Regions from separate parts of the Mesorhizobium sp. B1-1-8 genome, predicted to be linked through region 2. Evidence: riboswitches for the same ligand, from Rfam matches in the RefSeq annotation. Region 2 holds a riboswitch; each other region holds the start of a gene.
What was found. Region 2 has a riboswitch for cobalamin ahead of bluB (5,6-dimethylbenzimidazole synthase). Riboswitches for the same ligand answer to the same signal wherever they lie in the genome.
Positions count from the first base shown of each region.

Region 1: linked by a shared signal. The riboswitch ahead of FJ974_RS13780 (CbtB domain-containing protein) and the one ahead of bluB (5,6-dimethylbenzimidazole synthase) in region 2 are both predicted to bind cobalamin.
Region 3: linked by a shared signal. The riboswitch ahead of FJ974_RS13575 (DUF1636 family protein) and the one ahead of bluB (5,6-dimethylbenzimidazole synthase) in region 2 are both predicted to bind cobalamin.

Region 1 covers NZ_CP083956.1:2,830,857-2,838,550, reverse strand. Annotated here, with positions in the region: gene cobD (threonine-phosphate decarboxylase CobD) at 1-763, opposite strand, end outside; gene cbiB (adenosylcobinamide-phosphate synthase CbiB) at 762-1,751, shown strand; gene FJ974_RS13800 (hypothetical protein) at 1,745-2,080, opposite strand; gene cobO (cob(I)yrinic acid a,c-diamide adenosyltransferase) at 2,103-2,732, opposite strand; gene cobU (bifunctional adenosylcobinamide kinase/adenosylcobinamide-phosphate guanylyltransferase) at 2,734-3,255, opposite strand; gene FJ974_RS13785 (CbtA family protein) at 3,248-4,048, opposite strand; gene FJ974_RS13780 (CbtB domain-containing protein) at 4,064-4,243, opposite strand; cobalamin riboswitch at 4,279-4,476, opposite strand; gene FJ974_RS13775 (gamma-glutamylcyclotransferase) at 4,548-5,234, opposite strand; gene FJ974_RS13770 (MFS transporter) at 5,338-6,537, opposite strand; gene FJ974_RS13765 (heparan-alpha-glucosaminide N-acetyltransferase) at 6,770-7,694, shown strand, end outside.
Region 2 covers NZ_CP083956.1:4,956,020-4,963,713, forward strand. Annotated here, with positions in the region: gene FJ974_RS24390 (TlyA family RNA methyltransferase) at 1-119, opposite strand, end outside; gene FJ974_RS24395 (GFA family protein) at 240-641, shown strand; gene FJ974_RS24400 (hypothetical protein) at 720-1,007, opposite strand; gene dxs (1-deoxy-D-xylulose-5-phosphate synthase) at 1,264-3,177, opposite strand; gene FJ974_RS24410 (pirin family protein) at 3,320-4,240, opposite strand; gene FJ974_RS24415 (DUF2277 domain-containing protein) at 4,250-4,516, opposite strand; gene FJ974_RS24420 (exodeoxyribonuclease VII small subunit) at 4,555-4,806, opposite strand; gene FJ974_RS24425 (histone deacetylase family protein) at 4,810-5,736, opposite strand; cobalamin riboswitch at 5,850-6,028, shown strand; gene bluB (5,6-dimethylbenzimidazole synthase) at 6,071-6,808, shown strand; gene FJ974_RS24435 (hypothetical protein) at 6,809-7,694, opposite strand, start outside.
Region 3 covers NZ_CP083956.1:2,787,158-2,794,851, reverse strand. Annotated here, with positions in the region: gene FJ974_RS13605 (NADH-quinone oxidoreductase subunit D) at 1-677, opposite strand, end outside; gene FJ974_RS13600 (four helix bundle protein) at 743-1,069, opposite strand; gene FJ974_RS13595 (NADH-quinone oxidoreductase subunit C) at 1,155-1,757, opposite strand; gene FJ974_RS13590 (NuoB/complex I 20 kDa subunit family protein) at 1,762-2,343, opposite strand; gene FJ974_RS13585 (NADH-quinone oxidoreductase subunit A) at 2,334-2,699, opposite strand; gene FJ974_RS13580 (winged helix-turn-helix domain-containing protein) at 3,032-4,231, shown strand; cobalamin riboswitch at 4,261-4,465, shown strand; gene FJ974_RS13575 (DUF1636 family protein) at 4,504-4,932, shown strand; gene cobW (cobalamin biosynthesis protein CobW) at 4,935-5,972, shown strand; gene FJ974_RS13565 (cobaltochelatase subunit CobN) at 5,990-7,694, shown strand, end outside.

The DNA.
Region 1 (7,694 bases), 2.1 Mb from region 2:
GCATGCCGGCCTGCCATTCAGTATCGGCCAGCGCGCGGACACCGTATTCGAGCGCCGGGCCGGCAACCGCCCAGGGCCCGAGCTGTGCCTGCAGCCGCTCGGCCGTCAGCGGGTCGGCGAGCGCAAAGCCCAGTCTCATGCCCGCGAGGCCGAAGAACTTGCCGAAGGAACGCAGCACCACGATGCCGCCCGCGCAGACGTCGCCGGCCAGGCTGTGCTCGGCCGGGCCGACATCCATGAAGGCCTCGTCGACGACCAGCAGGCCGCCCCTGGCGCGGAGCTCGCCGGCAAGCCGAAGCAGCTTTTCGCGCTCAACGATACGTCCGTCCGGATTGTTGGGGTTGACCAGCACGGCGAGATCCGCCTCGGCCAAGGCGTCGAAGTCGCCGACCTCGGCCGCCGTGTGGCCGGCGATTGCCGCTGCCCTGGCGTGTTCGGCATAGGTAGGGCCGAGAACCAGCGCCTTGCCCGGCCTTACCAGCGAGGCGACGCGCGGCAGAAGGATCTGCGTGCCGGGCGCTGCCGCCACATGCATCGCCGATGGCGCGCCATAGGCGTTCGCCGCGATCCCGGCCAGCTCGCGCAGGCGCTCCGCTTCCGGCAATCGTGACAGGATGGTGGCGGGCAGGTCGAAAAGCGGATAGGAGTGCGGATTGATACCCGTCGAGAGGTCAACGAAAGGCATGGGGGCATGAGGAAAAAGCGCGCTTGCGCGGCCAAGGCTGCCGCCATGATCCACCGCCGCAATTCCAAGTAGCTTCATGTCGATCCTGATCGCTTTCCTGTCGCTCGCCGTTGAACGCGTCCTTGGCTATCCGGACTGGCTGGTCGGCGCCATCGGCCATCCCGTCACCTGGATCGGCAGGCTGATATCCTTTCTCGATCGCAGGCTCAACCGCGCCACCGATTCCGACGAATTGCGTCGCCGCCGCGGCGTCCAGGCTTTGCTGGTCATCGTGCTGGTGCCTGCGGCCATTGGACTGGCACTGCATGTCCTGCTCTGGCTCATCTTCCCGTCCGGCCTGCTCATAGCGGCCATATTGGGCTCCTCGCTGCTGTCGCAAAAAAGTCTGGCCGAGCATGTCGAGGCGGTGGCCGATGCGCTGGAGACCGGGGGCCTGACGCTCGGCCGCATCGCCGTCTCGCGCATCGTCGGCCGCGACCCGGAAAAGCTCGACAAGGCCGGCGTCGCCCGCGCCGCGATCGAAAGCCTGGCCGAGAATTTCTCCGACGGCATCGTCGCACCGGCAATCTGGACCGGCATCGGCGGGTTGGCGGGGGGAGCGGCTTACAAGGCTGTCAACACCGCCGATTCGATGATCGGCCACCGTACCCCGCAACATGAAGCCTTCGGCTGGGCGGCGGCGCGCTTCGATGATCTGGTCAATGTGCCGGCATCGCGCCTGACCGGCCTGTTGATCGTGCTGGCGGCCTTCCTCGTCAAGGGCGCCGATCCTCACAAGGCCTGGCTGGCCATGCGGCGCGATGCCAGAAAACACCGTTCGCCCAATGCCGGCTGGCCGGAGGCGGCGATGGCCGGTGCGCTGGGTCTGGCGCTGGCGGGACCGCGCAGCTATCGCGGCGTGGTCGTCGACGATGCTTTCATGGGCGAAGGCGGCCGGCGCGAGGCCGAAAGCACCGACGTTCGCCAGGCGCTGAAGCTCTACCGGGTCGCCGACTGGCTGCTGATCGGCCTGTTCGCGATCCTTTCGGCGGTCGCGATTTATCTAGGTATTTTAATCACTCAGTGACTCGGTAGCCCAGTTTGCCAGGAGACACGGACTTCCTTCGCATTTGGGTCGGCAGCTGAACCAAACCTTTTGATCGCATAACCGCCAGCGGCAGCTAACGAGGATTTCAAAACAGGCTCAATGGTGACGAAAAGTTTCTCGGCATCTGGCCCGTACAAATAGAGGGTGCACTCGCCCCCGCCAAACTCGTCGCCGTCAAACTCACCGACGTCCGCATTTGAAACGACTTGCTGCAACTGATCCTCAAGAACTTGGATCGATTGCCTTTCTTGCGGCGTCCCAAACTGACCGCCACTCAAAAGAAGACAGACAATCACCGCTTGTTCCAACGGACTTCCCCGGGATAGGTGACTAGAATTCGATACCCTGCTGGGCTTTCACGCCCGCCGAAAAATGGTGCTTGGTCAGCCCCATCTCGGTGACCAGATCGGCCGCCTCGACAAGCGCCGGCTTGGCGTTGCGGCCGGTGACGACGACATGAAGGCCTTCCCGCCGCGCCTTGAGCGCCACAACTACCTTCTCCAGATCGAGATAATCGTAGCGCAGCGCAATGTTAAGCTCATCGAGCACCACAAGGCTGATCGACGGATCGACCATCAGCTCCAGCGCCTTCGCCCAGGCGGCTTCGGCGGCGGCGATGTCGCGTTTCAGGTCCTGCGTCTCCCAGGTGAACCCCTCGCCCATGGCGTGCCAGACGATGCGATCGCCGAAAGCGGCGAAGGCGTCCTTTTCGCCCGTGTGCCATTTGCCCTTGATGAACTGGACAACGCCGACGCGTTTGCCGTAGCCGAGCATCCTGAGCGCCAGCCCGAAGGCCGCGGTGGTCTTGCCCTTGCCGGGTCCGGTGTTGACGATCAGCAGGCCCTTCTCGATCGTCTTGCCAGCCACCTCGGCGTCCTGCACCGCCTTGCGCCTGGCCATCTTGGCGCGATGGCGTTCGGCTTCCTTATCTTCAGTGGTCTTGTCTTCGATCCCGGCCATGTCACTTAACCTTGAGCGGCAGTCCTGCCACCATCAGCAGCACCGTATCGGCAATCGCGGCAACCTGCTGGTTGAGCCGGCCGGCGGCATCACGAAACCGGCGCGCCAGTGCATTGTCCGGCACGATGCCGAGCCCGACTTCGTTTGACACCACGAACCACGGTCCGCATGGCCGCGACAGAACGTCGACGAGCCGCCCGCATTCGGCCTCGATATCGTGCTCTGCGAGCATGTGGTTGGTCAGCCACAAGGTCAGGCAGTCGACCAGCACCGGCTGGTTGTCGGGCAAGGCTTCGAGCGCGCCGGACAGATCGAGCGGCGCGTCCACTGTCACCCAGCCTTCGCCGCGCCGCGAGCGATGCAGTGCGATGCGCTCGCCCATCTCGTCGTCATAGGCTTGCGCGGTGGCGATATAGGCCCAAGGCGGTGGCCGCGCCGTCACCAGCGTTTCGGCATGCGCGCTCTTGCCGGAGCGCGCACCGCCGATGATGAAGGTCAGCTGACCCGTGGCGCGATCAGGCAAAGCTGTCGCGCAGGCTGGCCCCCGCGCCGGTGAAGCGGCTGCGCACCACGCCGGCGACAGCGCCCAGCACCAGCCAGAACACCAGATCGGTGAGCGTCACCGCCACCACAAACTGACGGTGCAACCCTTCCGGGATTGCCGTCTCGAAGCTGTCGGGCTGCGGCGCGCCGACAATGTGCGGCGCCACAATCAGCACGACGCCAAGGATCGTCAGCGGCAGCGATTTGCGGAAGGCGATCAGCCCGAGGCCGATCGCGGTCGCCGCCACCGTCGAGACCCACCAGATCTGGCGCGGCGGCAACTCGGCGACCGGCATCGCCGGCAGCTCGGGAGGCAGGCCGAGACCAGGGGCCAGCGTGAACACGGCGAAACCGGCAAGGCCCCAGAACACCCCCTGGCGCCAGCTGCCGATGCCGCCGGCAAACTCCGACACCGCGACGAGGATCAGCGCAAAACCGATGCCGGTGACGATGTTGGCGACGACGTTGAAGGCGAAGCGCTCGAAGCCGTCGGCGGGCGTCCAGCCCTCGTCTTCGGCCGGAGCAGCCGCTTCCGCCGGAGCCGGCGCGATAGAGCTCATGGCGTTTTCCGCCGGCGCGGCTGAACTCATGGCATTGCCGGTTGCGGCAGGCGCGGCAGCGTGGTCGTGATGATGGCCGCCGCCGGCTTTTTCATAGACTTCCGCCTTGAGGATCAGCGGCACTGTCGCATAGGCCTGCATGCAGGCGAGAACGACGCCGGCCACGAGCCCCGCGATCGCCGCGACGAACACGACGTTGCGAAACAGGTTCATGATGTCAGATCCGCGTCAGTGGCAGGGAAACGCCATCGAATGGCGATAGTCGTGGGCAGCGTTGTGGACCGCATCGATATGCGAGAAGCCGACAAAGCCGACGACGAAGACGCCGAGCAGTGCCGCGAGAGCGAGCTGTATGAAGCGCGACTGCGAGGAGACGGAGGCGCCGAGAGAAACGGAAGCGGTAGCCATAGCTTGTCCTTTCACCCTCCACCCGAGGGCACGTAAGTCAGTTTCCTGTCGCCGGCAGGTCTCCTGGCTCGCGGATCAGCGCCCTTCCCCACCTTCCCGAGGACTTTCCCCAGTGGTCTAATGGAGAGGACTACCGCACACAGTTGCGGGGGCAGCAACGGCATTGGACAGGATTTGTCCGCACCGCATTCCCTCTTCGTCCCAAAAACGGAACCGACGACAAGGACGACTATAGGCAGAATCGTTGGGGCCGGCAAACCAAATTCCGTCACCGTGCGGCTGGATTGCGCCACCGGTTGCTGCGCTACGAGGCGGCGATCCTGACGGCCACGAGCTGCTGCAGCCGCCACAGATGGGTGTCGTGGATGCCGCGTTCCTCGAGGTTCTTCACGGTGTTGTAGAGATAGTCGGCACCCGAACCCCAATGGCCGCAGGAGGTTGCCAGCCTTTCCACCACCTCGCCTTCGTCGAGAGGGCCGGCATAGGTGGTGCCGTTGCGGTTGATGACGAAGGCCAGCGCCCGCAGCGGCCCGCTGTCGCTTGCCAGCCTTAGCAGGCGGGGATGGTAGCTCGTCGGCTTCAACGTCACTTCGCGCCTCAGAAGCCTGTCGAGTTGCCGGCGCCGGTCGCCATCGCCCAGCCGGAAAGCGACCCCCTTGCATTGGCCGCCCCGGTCGAGCGCCATCATCAGGCCCGGTTGCTCCCTGGTGCCGCGCCAGCGTGTCATGTTCATGCAGAAGGAGCGATGCCAGCCCCGCGCCACCGCCACCCGCTCCTCGACATGCTCGATCTCTGGCTTCCAGATCAGCGAGCCGTAGCCGAACAGCCAGACTGGTTCTGTGGCGGGAAGTTCGGGCTCCAGCGCATCCAGCATCGCGTCGTAGTCGGCATCGTCCAGATGCGCGGCATGCGGGTCCGGTCCGCTGTCCTCGACCTGCCGAAAACAGCGGGCGACCAGTTCCTCGGTCAGCGACATCGTTCTTGCTTGCATGCGCGCAGCCCTGAGCAGCCGACGCAACCGCCGGCGATGACGAACGGATCTTAAGGGCGGCGCCCGCAAGCCACAATGCGGCCGCGTAATTGCCGCTCTCCGATCAAAGCGACCTCGGCAAATAGCGCCAGGTGACGAAGCCGCATGCGACGGCCAACAGGCCGAGCGTGACGAACACCGATCCGAGGCCGAAGAAGGACAGCACCACCGAATAGACCAGCGGCGGCGTCAACTCGGAGAAATCGAGATAAGTGCGGTAGACCGCCGCCATCTGCGCCTTTTCATAGGACCTGACGGAGCGCATGAAGGCGGTCGAGCCCAGCGCGTCGAGCGCGATAGTGAAGAGCGCGCCGCAGAGCAGGAAGGCGGCGGTGAGCAGCGGCACGGCTTCGCCGACGCCGCCTGCCGCGAAAAGCATCGCCGCCATGGCGAAATAGGCGAAGGTCATGGTCCGCCGCCCGCCGAACCGCTTTCCGGCCTTGCCCCAAAAAATCGCGGTGAACAAAAGCGCGTTGCCTGCCGACACCAGCAGCCCGCCGGCAAGCTTGCCTTCCCCGGTGATCACCATGAACAGCGGACCGTAGACGAAGAACGTCGTCCAGAAGCAGGAGCGGCCGAAGGCGATCAGCCAGGCAAGCCGCAATCTCGGCTGCGCGATGAAGCGACCGATATTGGCGAGCGGATTGGCGGGCCGGCTCTTGCCCGGACGGATCGACGGGTTGTCGCTCAGCCGGTAGGTCCAGAACAGCGCAAGCAGCGCCAAGGCAAAGACCACGACCGCACCTTGCGCGGCGTAGATGCCGAAATGCGTGTAGAGGACAATGCCGAGCGTCGGCCCGCCCGTCCAGGCAAACATCGACCACGCCATGCGCAGCGATTCCGACTGCATGAAATCGGTCTTGCGGATGTGGTCCATGATGTAAAGGTTGAGCGTGATCGAGAGCGCGCTGGCGCCCATCACCCGGCACAGCATGCCGGCGAGTTGCCCGGCTAGCGTATGGGTGACGAAGAAGACCGAGCCGAGCGCCAGCAGCAGGCAGCCGGCCGTATAGACCCAGCGCCGGGCAAAGCGGCGGATCAGCATCGGCATGAACAGCGTCACCGACAGCCCGAGCAGCGAGACGACGGTGTAGAGGATCGAGACGATCTGCTCGTTGTGCAGGATCTCATAGGCCTGGATCGGAATGACGCTGGAGATGGTGGCGCGGGCGAAGGATTCGACCGCATAGAGCGAGGCGAAGGTGCGCGCGTCGGCAGGCCGCAAGGCGGGAAGCCAGATCGGATGGCGCACGTGGGTGGACATCAGCCCTCCGAGACGGGAATCGCCGGCCAAATCTGGCCGGACCACTGGCTTGCCGGTAGCAGGAAACCGACCCCCGCGAGCCGAAAAGCGAAACCCGCCAAAGGCTTTCCGCTGCTGGCCTAAAGCAGTTTGCCATGCCGCCCGCCCGATGAGGATCTGCCCTAACGCCACCTTCTGTTGCCGGCTTGAACCGTGATAGTCGTTTGGCACGACTGAATCGGAACGCGAGATCATGAGCATGGAGACGACGAGCGAACCCGCTCAGGACGCACCGAAGCAGCGCCGCATCATCGCCATCGACATCCTGCGCGGCATCGCGCTGATCGCCATGGCGAGCTACCATTTCACCTGGGATCTCGAGAATTTCGGCTATACCGACCCCGGCCTGACCGCTTTCGGCTGGTGGAAAATCTACGCCCGCTGCATCGCCTCGACCTTCCTGTTCCTGGTCGGCGTCAGCCTGTTCCTTGCCCATGGCCGGCAGATCCGCTGGCCCGGCTTCTGGACGCGGTTTGCCATGGTCGCCGGGGCGGCGATCGCCATCTCGGCCGTCACCTGGTTTGTCACGCCGGACGGCTTCATCTTTTTCGGCATCCTGCATGAGATCGCGCTGGCGAGCCTGCTCGGCCTCGCTTTTCTCAGGCTGCCGGCGCTGCTGACGGCAATTGTTGCAGCGCTCGTCATCGCGGCGCCTTTCTATCTGCGATCGGAGTTCTTCGACCACCCGTGGCTGTGGTGGGTCGGCCTTTCGGCGACCAACCCGCGCTCCAACGACTATGTGCCGCTGTTCCCCTGGTTCGGCGCGGTGCTCGCCGGCATTGCCGTGGCAAAGTTCGCTTCCGCTTCCGGCCTGCTTGCCCGGCTGGGCGCCCTGACGCCCGGCCGCTGGTCGCGCCCGCTCACCTTCATCGGCCAGCACAGCCTCGCCTTCTACCTGATCCACCAGCCGCTGCTGTTCGGCTCGGTCTGGCTGTTTTCGCAGGTCATGCCGGCCGCCCCCCAGGACAAGGAAGCCGGCTTCCTGCCGGCCTGCCAGGCGCAATGCGAACAGCAGCGGGACACCAACTTCTGTTCCAGCTATTGTGGCTGCATGCTGGACACGCTGAAGGGCGAAGGATCGCTCGACAAACTCTACGGCAACGACCAGACCAGCATCT
Region 2 (7,694 bases):
ACGCTGATCGTGCCGCGCTCGATCGCGTCGCGGGCGCGCGAGCGGCTGGCGAACAGACCGCGCTCGACGAGCAGTTCGTCGAGCCGCCGGCGCGTGCTCGATGACAAAGGGGAATTCATCGGTCTTCATTGGCGAAAGCCGGCGGTGAAGGCAAGGATATTGGTTGGCTGTTGAATATCGCGGCGCTTTCGGCACAATGCCACAGGTGAGGTGCAGTTTCATTCAGCCGGGGAGGACGGATGCTTGAGGGAACCTGCCACTGCGGTGCGACCCGCTGGACCCTGGAGGGCGATCCCGGGCCGATCACCGCCTGCAATTGCACGCTCTGCCGCCGCTACGGCACGCTCTGGGCTTACGACTATGTCGACGAGCGCATCCGTATCGCGGGCCCGGTGAACTCCTATACGCGCGACGGAACACAAGCGCCGGAGCTTGAGATCCTGTTTTGCCCGGTCTGCGCCTGCGTGCTCGCCTGGCGCGGGTTGCGCGCCGGCGCCGGCGGCCGCACGCGCATTGCCGTCAACGTCAGGCTTGCTCCGCCGGAGGCCGTCGCCGACCTGCCGATCGACCATTTCGATGGTCTCGATACGTTCGACGACCTGCCGCGCGACGGCCGCTGCGTGCGCGATATGTGGTTTTAGAGGCAATTTCAGGAACAACGCGCAGCGGTTTTCCGTCCGGAATTGCGTGAAAACAAATACTTAGAGCAAGTTGGCGATTTAGAAGACCGTTCGCGGCGCCGGCCGCTCGACGGCCGGCATCAGCCCGTCATTGGCGGAGGTCTGGCTGCGCGGCGGTTCAACGACGACCGGCAGGATCGGGGTTGCTTCAGGCACGATTACAAACCGCGGAACCTGCTTGTAGGAAAAGCCGCCGCGTATGCTGCCCATCTTGCCGGCGACGATGTCCAAAACCGCCTTTTCGAGGTTGCGGTCGTAGCGCGTTTCGGCTGCCGCCGGCGCGCCCATGGCCGCCAAAAGGGCCATGCCGCACAGATACGACTTCATTGTTCCTGATCTCCCTGCCTGGGCGGTTTCTGAAGCATGTCTTTGTCCCGAAACCGCTGCACACTTTCGGAAGACATGCTTTAGCAGGGCGCCGTTGAAAAACGGCCAAAGGAAAAGGTAAGCAAACCACCAAACGGAAGCGTTAACAAAGGATTAGGGTTCTTGCTTGACGCAATTCCGGACGCAAAAACCGCCGCGCACTTTGCTGGAATGCTTCCAAAGCCGGCAAACTGATTGAGCTAGCTCAGAGTATGATTCAGGCGCGCTGCGCCTGGATGCCATGGCCGAGCGCGACGAAGACCGTGCGCACGATGCCGGCGGTGTCGAGCCCGGCATCGGCATACATCTTCTCGGGCCTGGCGTGGTCGGTGAATTCGTCCGGCAGCACCAGCGGCCGTACCTTGAGGCCGCTTTCCAGCAACCCTTCATTGGCGAGGAAATACAGCACCTGGCTGGCGAAGCCGCCGATCGCGCCCTCTTCCACGGTCACCAGAACCTCGTGCGAGCGGGCGAGCCGCCGGATCAGATCCTCGTCGAGCGGCTTGGCGAAGCGGGCATCGACAACGGTGGTGGAAAGACCCGCCGCGCCGAGTTCCTCGGCGGCCGACAGGCAGTCCTGCAGCCGCGTGCCGAAGGAGAGCAGCGCAACCTTGGTGCCTTCCTTCAGAACACGGCCCTTGCCGATCTCCAGCACCGAGCCGCGCGCCGGCATATCGACGCCGACGCCATTTCCGCGCGGATAGCGGAAGGCAATCGGCCCTTCGTCATAACAGGCGGCGGTGCGCACCATGTGGCGAAGCTCAGCCTCGTCGGCGGCGGCCATGACGACGAAACCGGGCAGCGTCGTCAGGAAGGTGGTGTCGAAGGCGCCGCAATGGGTGGCGCCGTCGGCGCCGACGAAACCGGCGCGGTCGATCGGGAAGCGCACCGGCAGCTTCTGGATCGCCACGTCATGGACGACCTGGTCGTAGGCGCGCTGCAGGAAGGTCGAATAGATGGCGGCGAAGGGTTTGTAGCCTTCGGTGGCGAGGCCTGCGGCGAAAGTTACCGCGTGCTGCTCGGCAATGCCGACGTCGAAGGTTCTGGCCGGGAAGACCTCGCCGAAAAGGTCGAGCCCGGTGCCGCTCGGCATGGCTGCGGTGACGGCGACGATGCGGTCGTCCTCGCGGGCTTCCTGGATCAGGCTTTCGGCAAAAACCTTGGTGTAGCTCGGCGCGTTGGCCGGCGCCTTGGCCTGGGCGCCGGTGATGACGTCGAACTTGTTGACGCCGTGATATTTGTCGGCGGCGGCTTCCGCCGGCGCGTAGCCCTTGCCCTTCTGTGTGACGACATGGATCAGCACCGGGCCATCGGAATTGTCGCGGACGTTTCTCAGCACCGGGATCAGGTGCTCGAGATTGTGGCCGTCGATCGGGCCGATGTGATAGAAGCCGAGTTCCTCGAACAGCGTGCCGCCGGTGACATAGCCGCGCGCATGCTCGACGGCGCGCGTGATGGCGCGATCGGCGCGCTCGCCGAGATAGGATGTCAGCTTCTTGCCGAAATCGCGCAGGCCGAGATAGGTCTTGCCGGAGGCGAGCCTGGCCAGATAGGCGCTCATGGCGCCGGTCGGCGGGGCGATCGACATGTCGTTGTCGTTGAGGATGACGATTAGGCGGGCGTCGAGGGCGCCCGCATTGTTCATCGCTTCATAGGCCATGCCGGCCGACATGGCGCCGTCGCCGATGACGGCAATGACATTGTTGCGGCCGCCGGAGAGGTCGCGGGCCATCGCCATGCCGAGGCCGGCGGAAATCGAGGTCGAGGAATGCGCGGCGCCGAACGGGTCATATTCGCTTTCGCTGCGGCGGGTGAAGCCGGAGAGGCCGCCTTCCTGGCGAAGCGTGCGGATGCGGTCGCGGCGGCCGGTCAGGATTTTATGCGGATAGGCTTGGTGGCCGACATCCCAGATCAGCCGATCTTGCGGCGTGTTGAAGACATAGTGCAGCGCAACAGTGAGCTCGACCACGCCAAGGCCGGCGCCAAGGTGGCCGCCGGTGTGCGAGACGGCATCGACCAACTCGGCGCGCAGTTCCGTGGCGAGCTGCGGCAACTCGCTTTCGTCGAGCGCCCGCAGATCCGCGGGGATGCGGATCTTGTCGAGGAGCGGCGTGTCGGGCTTTGCGTTCACTCTGAAGCGGCCTGCTGAAAAATTAACCTTGCGCTAACCTTCATCTTGGGCATGCGCCATGATCATGCGCGAAATATGCCGCTCCAGGCCGAATGTAAATGCGCGTCAGTGACGCGCCCGGTGCAAGATGCCTCATCCTGCTCTATCTTTCGGGCAGCGGAATGAACTCCTCCTCATCACCAGGAACGATATCGAAGCGGCCTGTCTTCCATTCTTCCTTGGCCTGTTGGATGCGTTCTTTCGAGGATGAGACGAAATTCCACCAGATATAGCGCCTGGAACCCAGCGACGCGCCGCCGAACAGCATGAAATGGGCGCCCTGTTCGGACGATACGACAATCTCGTCGCCCGGCTTGAACACCAGAAGCCGCTCGGCCGGAAAACGGTCGCCGGCGATCGAAACCTCGCCTTCCAGCGTATAGATGGCGCGCTCCTCGGCATCGGCCGGGATTTTCACGCTGGCGCCCGCAGCCAGCCTGAGGTCGGCGTAGAGCGTCTCCGAGGCGCTCGCCACCGGCGAGCGCAGGCCGGAGAATTCGCCGATGACGACCCGGCCCTCGACACCCTCGGCATCGATCTCGGGCAAGCGGATCACCGATGTATTCTCGAAGACCGGAGCGATCTCCTCCTTGCCGTCTGGCAATGCCAGCCAGGTCTGCAGGCCGGACATCGACATCGGCGCGCCGCGCAATTCGTCCGGCGTGCGCTCGGAATGAACGATGCCACGGCCGGCGGTCATCAGGTTCACGTCGCCGGGCGCGATCACCATTTCGGTGCCGAGCGAGTCGCGATGCCGGATCTTGCCGTCGAAAAGATAGGTGACGGTGGAAAGCCCGATATGCGGATGCGGGCGCACGTCGATGGCATGGCCGGCGCGCAGGATGGCGGGCCCCATGCGGTCGAAGAAGATGAACGGTCCGACCAGCCGGCGCTTGGCGGTCGGCAGCGCGCGACGGACCTCAAAGCCGCCAATGTCCTTGGCATTGGGGATGACCATCAGCTCGATCTGGTCGCAGGCGAAACCATCGCCCGGTTCAGGGTCGTTTCCCGGAAAGAAGCTCATTCGATCCCCTCAGGCGAACCGCAGCGCGGATCTGGCTTTCGCCTTGGCCGCCATTTCCTCGCGGTTGCGCGGCTCTTGTGTGGTTTCCAGCGAATCGAGCAGCTCGCGCGCCGCGGCGGCGATCGCCTCCACGGCGTGATAGAAAGCATGTTCGTTGCGCTTGGATGGTTTGGTGGAACCGCTCAGCTTGCGCACGAACTGAAGTGCTGCGTCATGCACTTCGTCATTGGTCGCCGGCGGTTCGAAATTGGCCAAGGTCTTGATGTTGCGGCACATAGCTTGAACTCCTGCTTCTCTGCCCCACCCGTTCCAAACTATTCCGCGTCGAGCGGCTCCGTGCCAACCGGCTTGCCGTCGCGCGACAGCCTGATCTTCTCGACCTTGTCCTCGGCCGCCTTCAGCAAACGGTCGCAATGGGCCTTCAGCGCCTCGCCGCGCTCGTAGATCTTGATCGACTGGTCGAGCGGGACGTCGCCGCGCTCCAGATCATCGACGATCTTCTCCAGCGCGTCGAGCGCCTGTTCGAAGCTCATCGCCTTGACGTCTTCATTGCCTTCGCCAGCCATATCCTATCCCTTCATCAGCCGCCCGACATGGGCGGCGACCGAAAATGCCAGTCCCTGCAGATCGTAGCCGCCCTCCAGCAGGGAAACGAGCCGGTTGCCGCTGTGGCGTCCGGCGCGTTCCATCAGCTGGCCCGTCGCCCAGTCGAAATCCTCCTCGGTCAGGTTGATCTCGGCCAGCGGATCGCGACGGTGCGCGTCGAAACCGGCCGAAATGATGATCAGGTCGGGCGCGAACGCTTCGATCGACGGCAGCACGCGCGACAGGAACGCGTCGCGGAACGCTTCGCTGCCGGTTTGCGGCGCCAGCGGCGCGTTGACGATGTTGCCGGCGCCGGTTTCGTTTTTTGCCCCGGTGCCCGGATAAAGCGGCATCTGGTGCGTCGAGCAGTAGAGCACCGACGGGTCGTCCCAAAAAATGTCCTGCGTGCCGTTGCCGTGGTGGACATCCCAGTCGACGATGGCGACGCGCTCGGCCTGGTGCTTTTTTTGCGCGTAGCGGGCGGCAATCGCCGCAGTGTTGAAAAGGCAGAAGCCCATCGCTGTGGTCTTCTCGGCATGGTGGCCGGGTGGACGCGCGGCAACGAAGGCATTGGCGGCGCGGCCCTCGAAAACGTCGTCGACGGCGGCGTTGGCGGCGCCGATCGCCGTCACCGCCGCTTGCCAGCTCTTCGGGCTGGCAGTGGTGTCGGCATCGATGCGGGCGAGCCCGGTTTCGGGGATCGCGGCGCGCACGCGCTCGACGAAATCCTCAGGATGCGCGTAGAGGATGGTCGCCTCGTCGCCCTCCGGCGCCTGGACGCGGTCTAGGGCTGAAAACGCCTCGTCGTCCAGCACGCGTTCGATGGCGCGCAGACGGTCGGGCCGCTCGGGATGGCCGGGCGGCGTGATGTGTTCGAGGAAGACCGGATGGGTGTAGAGACGGGTAGCCATTGCCCTAATCTAGGCACCTACGACCGGAATGACCATGTTTCGAATTCCAATGGCTGGGGAAATCGCGCCTTGCCGTGTCGCCGGCGGCATTGGCGTCGCGCTGCGTTCGCGATAAGGTCCCGCCGCTGCCTGGTGCCCGCGACGCGGGAGAATCGGGAACACGGTTGAATTCCGTGGCGTGCCCAACGCTGTGAGGGGGACCGCGCCGGCAAAAGCCACTGTCGATGACGGGAAGGCGCCGGACGCGGGTCGATCCCGAGCCAGAAGACCGGCCCGGCAGACATGGTCGTCCGCATGGTCAGGCGGAGGACTGCTTATCGCAAGGGGACAAGCGATGACGGTACCAGCAACCGCCGCGGGCGGCGAAGACTTTGACCAATTGGGGCGCGACGCCGTCTACCGGGCGATGTTCACCAGGCGCGACGTGCGCAGCCACTTCGTGTCGGACGATCTCGATGACCGGGTGCTGGCGCGGCTGCTTACGGCCGCTCATCACGCGCCGTCGGTCGGCTACATGCAGCCGTGGAATTTCATCGTTATCCGCGATGCGGAACGGCGGCGGCAGGTGCGCGATTTGTTTCTCGCCGCCCGCGAACAGGAATTGCCGGCCATGGAAGAAGAGCGGCGGGCGCTCTACCGCAAGCTGAAGCTCGAAGGCATCTGCGAAAGCGCGCTGAACCTGTGCATCACCTGCGACCGGCAGCGCTCGCAAAACTCGCCGCTCGGGCGCTGGCACAATCCGGAGATGGACCTCTACAGCACCGTCTGTGCCGTGCAGAATTTCTGGCTGGCCGCGCGGGCCGAGGGCGTCGGCGTCGGCTGGGTCAGCATCATCGAAACGCAAGCGCTGAAGCGGCTGCTGTCGATCCCCGAGCACGTGACGCCGATCGCCTATCTGTGCGTCGGCCGCGTCTCGGAATTCGCGCCGAAACCGGATCTCGAAGCGCATGGCTGGGGCCGTCGGCTGCCGCTGCCAGAGCTGGTGATGAGCGAGATTTTCTGCGGCGCCGGCGAGGCGCCGCTCAAATCGGCGATAGTGAGGCTCGGCGCGGAAGACCGGCGGAAGCCATGATCAGACTGCGGTGCTCGGCGCCTCCCAGCGCGAGCCGCGGAAGGAGGCAAGCGCCCTGTCCTTGAGCTCGCGGAATTTCGACGAGGTTTCGACCAGCCGCCGGTCCCATTCGGGATTGGGAACCTGGCCCTCGATGGTTGCGAAATAGACCTGCATCAGCGAAACGATGGCGAATGGCTCGATGAAGGCCGCCTTGAAGGCCCACGCAAAGACGATGGCGAGCACGAAGGCCCAGCCGGCAAGCTGTCCCGGCATGACCCACAGGATGGCGGCGGCCGGCGCCAGCATCAAAAGGAAAATGAGGAAGGACACGCCCCACATGATCGCCGCCAGCCAGACCGCGTTCTTGACCATGATCTTGCCGTTCTGGGCGTAAAGCACGACGCCTTGCCTGGCAGTCTCGAAAGGCGTGCTCGAATTGATGCGGATGTTGTAGCCGAGGATGATCTCGTCGACATAGGTCAGCGACAGGCGGATGACGGTGTTGACGAAGCTGACGAGGCCGCTAAGGCCGGGAATGGGCAGGAAGGCGGCGATGCCGGCGGTCAGGCCGGTGATGGCGCGGATGGCGCCGTTGACCAGCGTATCGACGACAAAAAGGATATTGGCCTCGGCGAAACGCTGGGCGACCACTTCCCTGGCATAGGCGATCTGGCCCTGCCCGTCGGGAACGTCATGGCCGTCGATGAGATGGACCATGACCGCGATGTGCCCGGCCTTGACGATGTAGAGGATGTATCCGCGGATCCAGTACATAGCGACCGCGACGACGCCGAAGCCGACCACGCCGCCCCAGAGCGCGAAGGAGAGCGGACCGTCGGGATCGGTCGAGATGTGGCCGACGCCATAGCCGACGCTGGCGCCGGTGCCGGTCGCCATGATGAAA
Region 3 (7,694 bases), 2.2 Mb from region 2:
CCCGAGCCGCGCACCATCACGCCCGAAAAACCCCAGGCCCAGGCATCGGCCAGCGACACCGTGCCGATATCGACATTGCGCTGCTTGAAGATGCGGTTGGGCGTGAGCAGCGCGTCGAGGTCGTCGATCGACTTCAGGAACGGATCGATCCACTTGCCGATGTCCTCGATCAGCTTCTGCGGCAGGTCCTGGTGCACGCCGCCCGGCCGGAAATAGGCCGCATGCATGCGCGATCCCGAGGCGCGCTCGTAAAAGACCATCAGTTTCTCGCGCTCGACGAATCCCCACAGCGGCGGCGTCAGCGCGCCGATGTCCAGCGCCTGCGTCGTCACATTGAGGATGTGCGACATGATGCGGCCGATCTCGGCGTAGAGCACGCGGATCAGCTGCCCGCGTTTCGGCACCTCGATGCCGAGCAGCCGCTCAGCGGCGAGCGCGAAGGCATGCTCCTGGTTCATCGGCGCACAATAGTCGAGCCTGTCGAGATAGGGCACGGCCTGCAGATAGGTCTTGTGCTCGATCAGCTTTTCGGTGCCGCGGTGGAGCAGTCCGATATGCGGATCGACGCGGTCGACCACTTCGCCGTCCAACTCCAGCACCAGGCGCAAAACGCCATGCGCCGCCGGGTGTTGAGGTCCGAAATTGATGTTGAAATTGCGGACGGAAGTTTCAGCCATTCTGGCGCCTCTGGCGAAGAGTCAGTAGTGAGTAGTGAGTAGTGATCATCAATCTCAAAACCTACTTATTCCGCCTGTTTTGCCTGCACTGTCCTGATAAGAGATCGCATCATTTTCCCAATCTCTTCGCATCTCAGCAGCAGTTCAGTCTCGTTGCCTCTTTCCAGCATACCGACACGGCATGCCAGCAATATATGCGTTTCCAGTTCCTTCAACGAACCCTGCGCCATGCGCAGAAATTGAACGAACGAACCTCTGTTCTCACGACCATACCCCTCAGCAATATTGGCGGCGATAGACACCGCCGAGCGGCGCATCTGGGAGGTCATTCCATAGATCTCGTCCCTCGGAAAACCTTTGGTGACGCGATAACAATCTTCGGCAAGAACCATCGCCGATTGCCACACCATCAGGTCGCGATAAGATTCGATCCGCTTTTCCAATTCCTTCCCTACTGACTACTCACTACTTCCCTACTCACTGTTTCGCCTTTTCATCCCCCGGCAGCACGTAATCCGTACCCTCCCAGGGGGAAAGAAAATCGAAGTTTCTGAATTCCTGGTTCAACTCCACCGGCTCGTAGATGACCCGCTTGGCCTCGTCGTCGTAGCGCACCTCGACGAAGCCGGTCAGCGGGAAATCCTTGCGCAACGGGTGACCGTCGAAGCCGTAGTCGGTCAGGATGCGGCGCAGGTCCGGATGGCCGGAGAACAGCACGCCATAGAGATCGTAGGTCTCGCGCTCGAACCAGTCGGCGCCCGGATAGACGGCCGTCAGCGATGGCACCAGCGTCTCCTCGTCGGCCTGGACCTTCAGCCGGATGCGCACGTTCTGCTTCGGCGATAACAGGTGATAGACGACGTCGAAGCGCTTGGCGCGGGACGGATAGTCGGCGCCGCAGATGTCGATGATCGAGATGAACTGGCAACGCGGATCGTCACGCAGGAAGGTCGCCACCTCGATCAGGTTGCCCGGCTCGACGGAAACCGTCAGCTCGCCATAGGCGAGCACCGCCTCGCCGACGCGGCCGGTAAGCTTCTCGCCGAGATAGGTGGAGAGTTCATTAAACGCCTGAGTCATCGGCTTACCGTTCGATCGTGCCGGTGCGGCGGATCTTCTTCTGCAACAGAAGAATGCCGTAGAGCAGCGCTTCGGCGCTCGGCGGGCAGCCGGGGACGTAGATGTCGACCGGCACGATGCGGTCGCAGCCGCGCACCACCGAATAGGAATAGTGGTAATAGCCGCCGCCATTGGCGCAGGAACCCATCGAGATGACGTAGCGCGGCTCCGGCATCTGGTCGTAGACCTTGCGCAGCGCCGGCGCCATCTTGTTGGTCAGCGTGCCGGCGACGATCATGATGTCGGACTGGCGCGGCGAGGCGCGCGGCGCGACGCCGAAACGCTCGGAGTCATAACGCGGCATCGAGGTGTGGATCATCTCGACCGCGCAGCAAGCGAGGCCGAAGGTCATGAACATCAGCGAACCGCTGCGCGCCCAGGTGATCAGCGCTTCGGTCGAGGTGACGAGAAAGCCCTTGTCGGCCAGCTCATTGTTGATTTCGAGAAAGAAGGGATCATCCTCCCCCACCGGCCGGCCGGTGTTGGGATCGATGATGCCCTTGGGCTTCGGCGCGACGAGGGTGCCTGAACTGTCGTTCAATCCCATTCCAGCGCTCCTTTTTTCCATTCATAGGCAAAGCCGATGGTCAGCACAGCCAAAAACACCATCATCGACCAGAAACCGAGCATGCCGACCTTGGAGAAGGACACCGCCCAGGGGAACAGGAAGGCGACTTCGAGATCGAAGATGATGAACAGGATCGACACAAGGTAGAAGCGGATGTCGAACTTCATGCGGGCGTCGTCGAACGAATTGAAGCCGCATTCATACGCAGACAGCTTTTCCGGGTCGGGATTCTGGTAGGCGACCAGAAACGGCGCGATGATCAGCGCCAAACCGACGACCAGCGCCACGGCGATGAACAGGACGATGGGCAGATACGAACTCAGGAGTGCGCTCATGCAGCGGCTTTCCCTTGGCGGCCAATCAACGTTGATTACAGCAACCAACCCTATTGCGGAAGCGTGACAGATTTACCGCTGAACCGTTTTAGGGCGCCTATGCTGCAACGCGGCGAGGGTTAGCGCAGCGGTTTCGGCGAAGCAAGTCAAACCTTGTTCAATTCGCGGCCCTGGACGCCATATCGGAACAAACTGGTCCGATCCGCTCCTGTTTGATTTCCTTCATGTTTTACTCCACTTTTTCTCCTGACACATATCCTGCCACTGGCCTGCTAGCATGGCCGGAATCATCGGCCAGGAATTCGAGTAAAACGATCGGGCAAGGCGTTTTGATGAAGGAAAAAATCTCGCTCGCCATGGCCAGGCGCATAGCGCTTGGCGCGCAGGGTTTCACCGATCCGCGGCCGTCCGGCACGCCCGATCGCCGCCATCTCGCCCGCGTGCTCTCCCGCACCGGCCTATTGCAGATCGATTCCGTCAGCGCGGTGGTGCGCGCTCACTACATGCCGCTCTATTCGCGACTCGGCCCCTACCCGCTTTCGCTGCTTGACAGCGCAGCCGTCAACCGCAAGCGCACGGTTTTCGAATATTGGGCGCATGAGGCTTCGTTCCTGCCGGTCGAGACTTATCCGCTGCTGCGCTGGCGCATGCAGCGCGCCGAGCAAGGCGACGAGATGTATCTCGGTCTGGCCAAATGGGGCCGCGAGCGGACCGGACTGATCAAGGATATCTATGACCAGGTCGCCGAGCGCGGGCCGATCGCCGCCTCCGGCATAGAGGGCCACAAGGGCAATGGCGGCTGGTGGGGCTGGAGCGAGGCCAAGCACGCTTTCGAATGGCTGTTCTGGGCCGGGCGCATCACCACCGCCTATCGGCGCGGCTTCGAACGCTACTACGACCTTCCGGAACGCGTTCTGCCGCAGGCGGTCCTCGACTTGCCGGTGCCGGCGGCCGAGGATGCGCATCGCGAATTGCTGCGCATTTCCGCCCGCGCCCACGGCATAGCGACGGCAGGCGACCTGCGCGATTATTTCCGCCTGTCGCCCGCCGACATGAAAGGCCGGCTGGAGGAACTGGTCGAGACGGGCGAGTTGCTGCCGGTGCGCGTCGAGGGCTGGGACAAGCCGGCTTACCTTCATAGGGATGCCCGCCTGCCACGAAAAATCGAGGCGCGCGCCCTGCTCGCCCCGTTCGACCCGGTGGTCTTCGAACGCTCGCGCACAGAAAGGCTGTTCGATTTCCGCTATCGCATCGAGATCTACACGCCGGCCGAAAAACGCCAATACGGCTATTATGTGCTGCCGTTCCTGCTCGGCGACCGGATCGTCGGGCGCATCGACCTCAAGGCCGACCGTCCGGCCGGTGTGTTGCGCGTCCATGCCGCCTATACTGAGCCCGGCGCCCCGCCGGAGACAGTCGCCCAGCTCTTCGAGGAACTGAAGCAGATGCAGGGCTGGCTTGGCCTGGAGCGCATCGAGGTGACTCCGGCTGGCGATCTCGGGCCGGCGCTGGCCGACATCGCCGCGTCGTAACCGCGCGTTGACACGCCTACACCCGTAAGCCTAAATCCGGTGCAGACGGTCTCCTCTCGGCAAAGGGAGGAGCCAAGAGGGAATGCGGTGCGGGACAAAATCCCAAATCCGCGGCTGTCCCCGCAACTGTGAGCGAAGAGCCAAGGCCGAAAGCCACTGGGATATTCCCGGGAAGGCGGCTACCAAGGCGATGACCCGCGAGCCAGGAGACCTGCCGTCTGCGACATAAGAATCCGATCGCCCGGCGGGTTACCGGGCAAGGAGCCTGATTTTTGGACCAAGACAGCAGTTTTTCGGCTGGCACAGCGGACAATGCGTCCGGCGATAGCGATGTCTTGGCCGGCGTCACCGTCATCGTCTGCGTCTCCTGCCGCGACGAAACCGGTTCCGACGCGCACCCCCGCGCCGGCGCGCTGCTGGCCGAAGACGCCCGGCGGGCCGCGGCTCCCGAAAACATTTGCATCCGTACCGTCGAATGCCTCGGCAATTGCAAGCGCCGCCTCAGTGCCGCGATCCTGCGCGACGGCTGCTGGAGCTATGTCTTCGGCGACCTGGAGACGACCAGCGGCGCCGACCTCGTCGCCGGCGCAAAGCTTTTCGCCACCTCCACCGACGGTCTCATCCCTTGGCGCGGCCGGCCCGATTGCCTGAAGCGCGGCCTTGTTGCCCGCATTCCTCCCCTCGACATGCTGAAGGACTGATCATGAACGCTTCCGTTTCGCGCGTCCCCTGCACCGTCGTCACCGGCTTTCTCGGCGCCGGCAAGACGACGCTGATCCGCAACCTGCTTGAGAACGCCAAGGGCAAGCGGCTGGCGATTATCGTCAACGAATTCGGCGACATCGGCATCGACGGCGAGATCCTGAAGGGCTGCGGCATCGACAGCTGCCCGGAGGAGAACATCGTCGAGCTCGCCAATGGCTGCATCTGCTGCACCGTCGCCGACGATTTCGTTCCGGCGCTCGACCAGATCCTGTCGCGCACGCCCAAGGTCGACCACATCCTGATCGAGACCTCCGGCCTGGCTTTGCCAAAGCCGCTTGTGCAGGCCTTCCAGTGGCCGAGCGTAAAAAGCCGCGTCACGGTGGACGGCGTCATCGCCGTGGTCGACGGGCCGGCGCTGGCCGAGGGCCGCGTTGCCTCCGACATGGAGGCGCTGCAGGCGCAGCGCGCGCAGGACGAAAGCCTCGACCATGACGATCCGGTCGAGGAAGTGTTCGAGGACCAGATCGCCTGCGCCGACCTGATCATCCTGTCGAAGAGCGATTTGATGGATGCGGCGGGCTCGGCGCGCGCCAACGCCGCCATCGGCGAGCATATCGCGCGGGCGGTCAAGGTCGTGCCCACCGCGCAGGGCAAGGTCGATCCGTCGGTGCTGCTCGGCCTCGGGCTTGCGGTCGAGGATGATATCGAGAACCGCAAGACCCATCACGATGACGAGCTCGACCACGAGCACGACGACTTTGACTCTTTCGTCATCGATATCCCGTCGATCGCCAATCCGGACGAACTGGCCAGGCGCGTCGCCACGGCGGCCGAGCAGGAAAACGTCTTGCGGGTGAAGGGTTTCGTCGAAGTCGGCGGCAAGCCGATGCGGCTGCTGCTGCAGGCCGTCGGGCCGCGCGTCAACCACTATTACGACCGCGCCTGGACGGCCGAAGACAACCGCCGCTCGCGCCTCGTCGTCATTGGCCTGAAGGGGCTGAACCGTCCGGCGATCGAGCGTATCCTCGCCGGCTGAGGTCAACACGAAAAGCGATGCATATCCTCACCACGACCTCCGCCTCGCTCGACGATCTCGCCGAGCCGATCGATCTCAGGCAGACACCTGCGGATGTCGTGGCCCTGTCCTTCACCGACAGTGATCTCGCCGGACTGGCGGCGGCATGGAAGGCGGATGCGGAGCGCCTGCCATCGATGCGGCTCGCAGCGCTTCGTGACCTGCGCCATCCGATGTCCGTCGACCTCTGGGTCGACAGCGTCGCCAAGCATGCCAGGGTCATCCTCGTGCGCATCCTCGGCGGCTACGACTGGTGGCGCTATGGCTGCGACCAGTTGGCAGCGGTTGCGCGCGAGCGAGGCATCAAGCTGGCGCTGCTGCCGGGCGAGAGTCACGACGAGGATCAGCGCCTGATCGAAGCCTCGACGCTGCCGCGCGAGGAGCTTGATGCGTTGCTCGGTTATTTTCGTGAGGGCGGGCCGGCCAATATGAACGCGCTGGTGCAAAGGCTGGCACGGCTGGCGGGGTCGGATGCGGCCGTGGCTGAGCCGGTCAGTGTGCCGAAGGCTGGGTTTTACGTGCCAGGATTTGGCGTCGTGGAGCGCGGCGTCCCCCTCCCCCTTGACGGGAGGATCCGGCCGCAGGCCGGGGGTGGGGTCCTCTGCGAAACGCGCCAACGCCCTGAAGTGCGGCGACAGGATGAAGGATCCAGCCCGGTCGTCCCGACCCCACCCGGCCCTGCGGGCCACCCTCCCCTCGAGGGGGAGGGGAACGTCGCGCCCATCATCCCCATCCTCTTCTACCGCTCGATGCTGCTGGCGGCAGACGTAGCGCCGATCGACGCTCTCGTGGAAGCGTTGAAGCTGCAAGGTCTCACCCCGGTACCGATCTTCGTTTCCAGTCTGAAAGATCCGACGTCGCTCGCCTTCGTCGAAACCGCACTCGCAACATTGAACCCCGCCGCCATCGTCACCGCCACAGCCTTTGCCTCCGGCGCCGAGCCTGGTACAGAAACTCTGTTCGACCGTGCCGGCGTGCCCGTCTTCCAGGTCATTGTCGCGACGACCAGGCGCGAGGTGTGGGAGAAGAACCAGCGCGGCCTGGCGCCGGCCGACCTTGCCATGCATGTCGTGCTGCCGGAGCTCGACGGCCGCATCCTCGCCGGCGCCGTGTCCTTCAAAGGCGAAATCGAAACCGATCCGGCGCTGGCCTTCCGCGCGTTCGCCAACCGGCCGGAACCGGATCGCGTCGCGCAGGTCGCCGCCCGCATCGCGGCTTTCATCCGGCTGCAGCGGGCGAAGCGGGCTGAGCGCAAGCTGGCCATCCTGATCCCGGATTACCCGAGCGCCCCCGGCCGCACCGGTTATGCCGTCGGCCTCGATGTGCCTTCAAGCGTGCTGGCGATGCTGCACGACCTGAGGGAACAGGGTTATGCGGTTGAAGGGATTCCGCAATCGCCAAGGGAATTGCTGGATGCGCTGGAGCGAAGTGGCGAAGGGCTCGGATTGGAGGCGTATCTGAAATTCTCCAGGGATCTGTCGGCTGAGGCGGTGGCTGCCGTCGACGCGGCCTGGGGAAAGATGGACGAGATAAGTCTGCGCGAGGCCCCCCTCTCTGTCCTACCGGACATCTCCCCCTCAGGGGGGGAGATTGGCAGTTCCGCCGCCGGCTCCTCCCGTAAAACGCTGAAAATTGGCGAAAGCCGAGGTGAAGGAATAATCTCCCCCCTTGAGGGGGAGATGT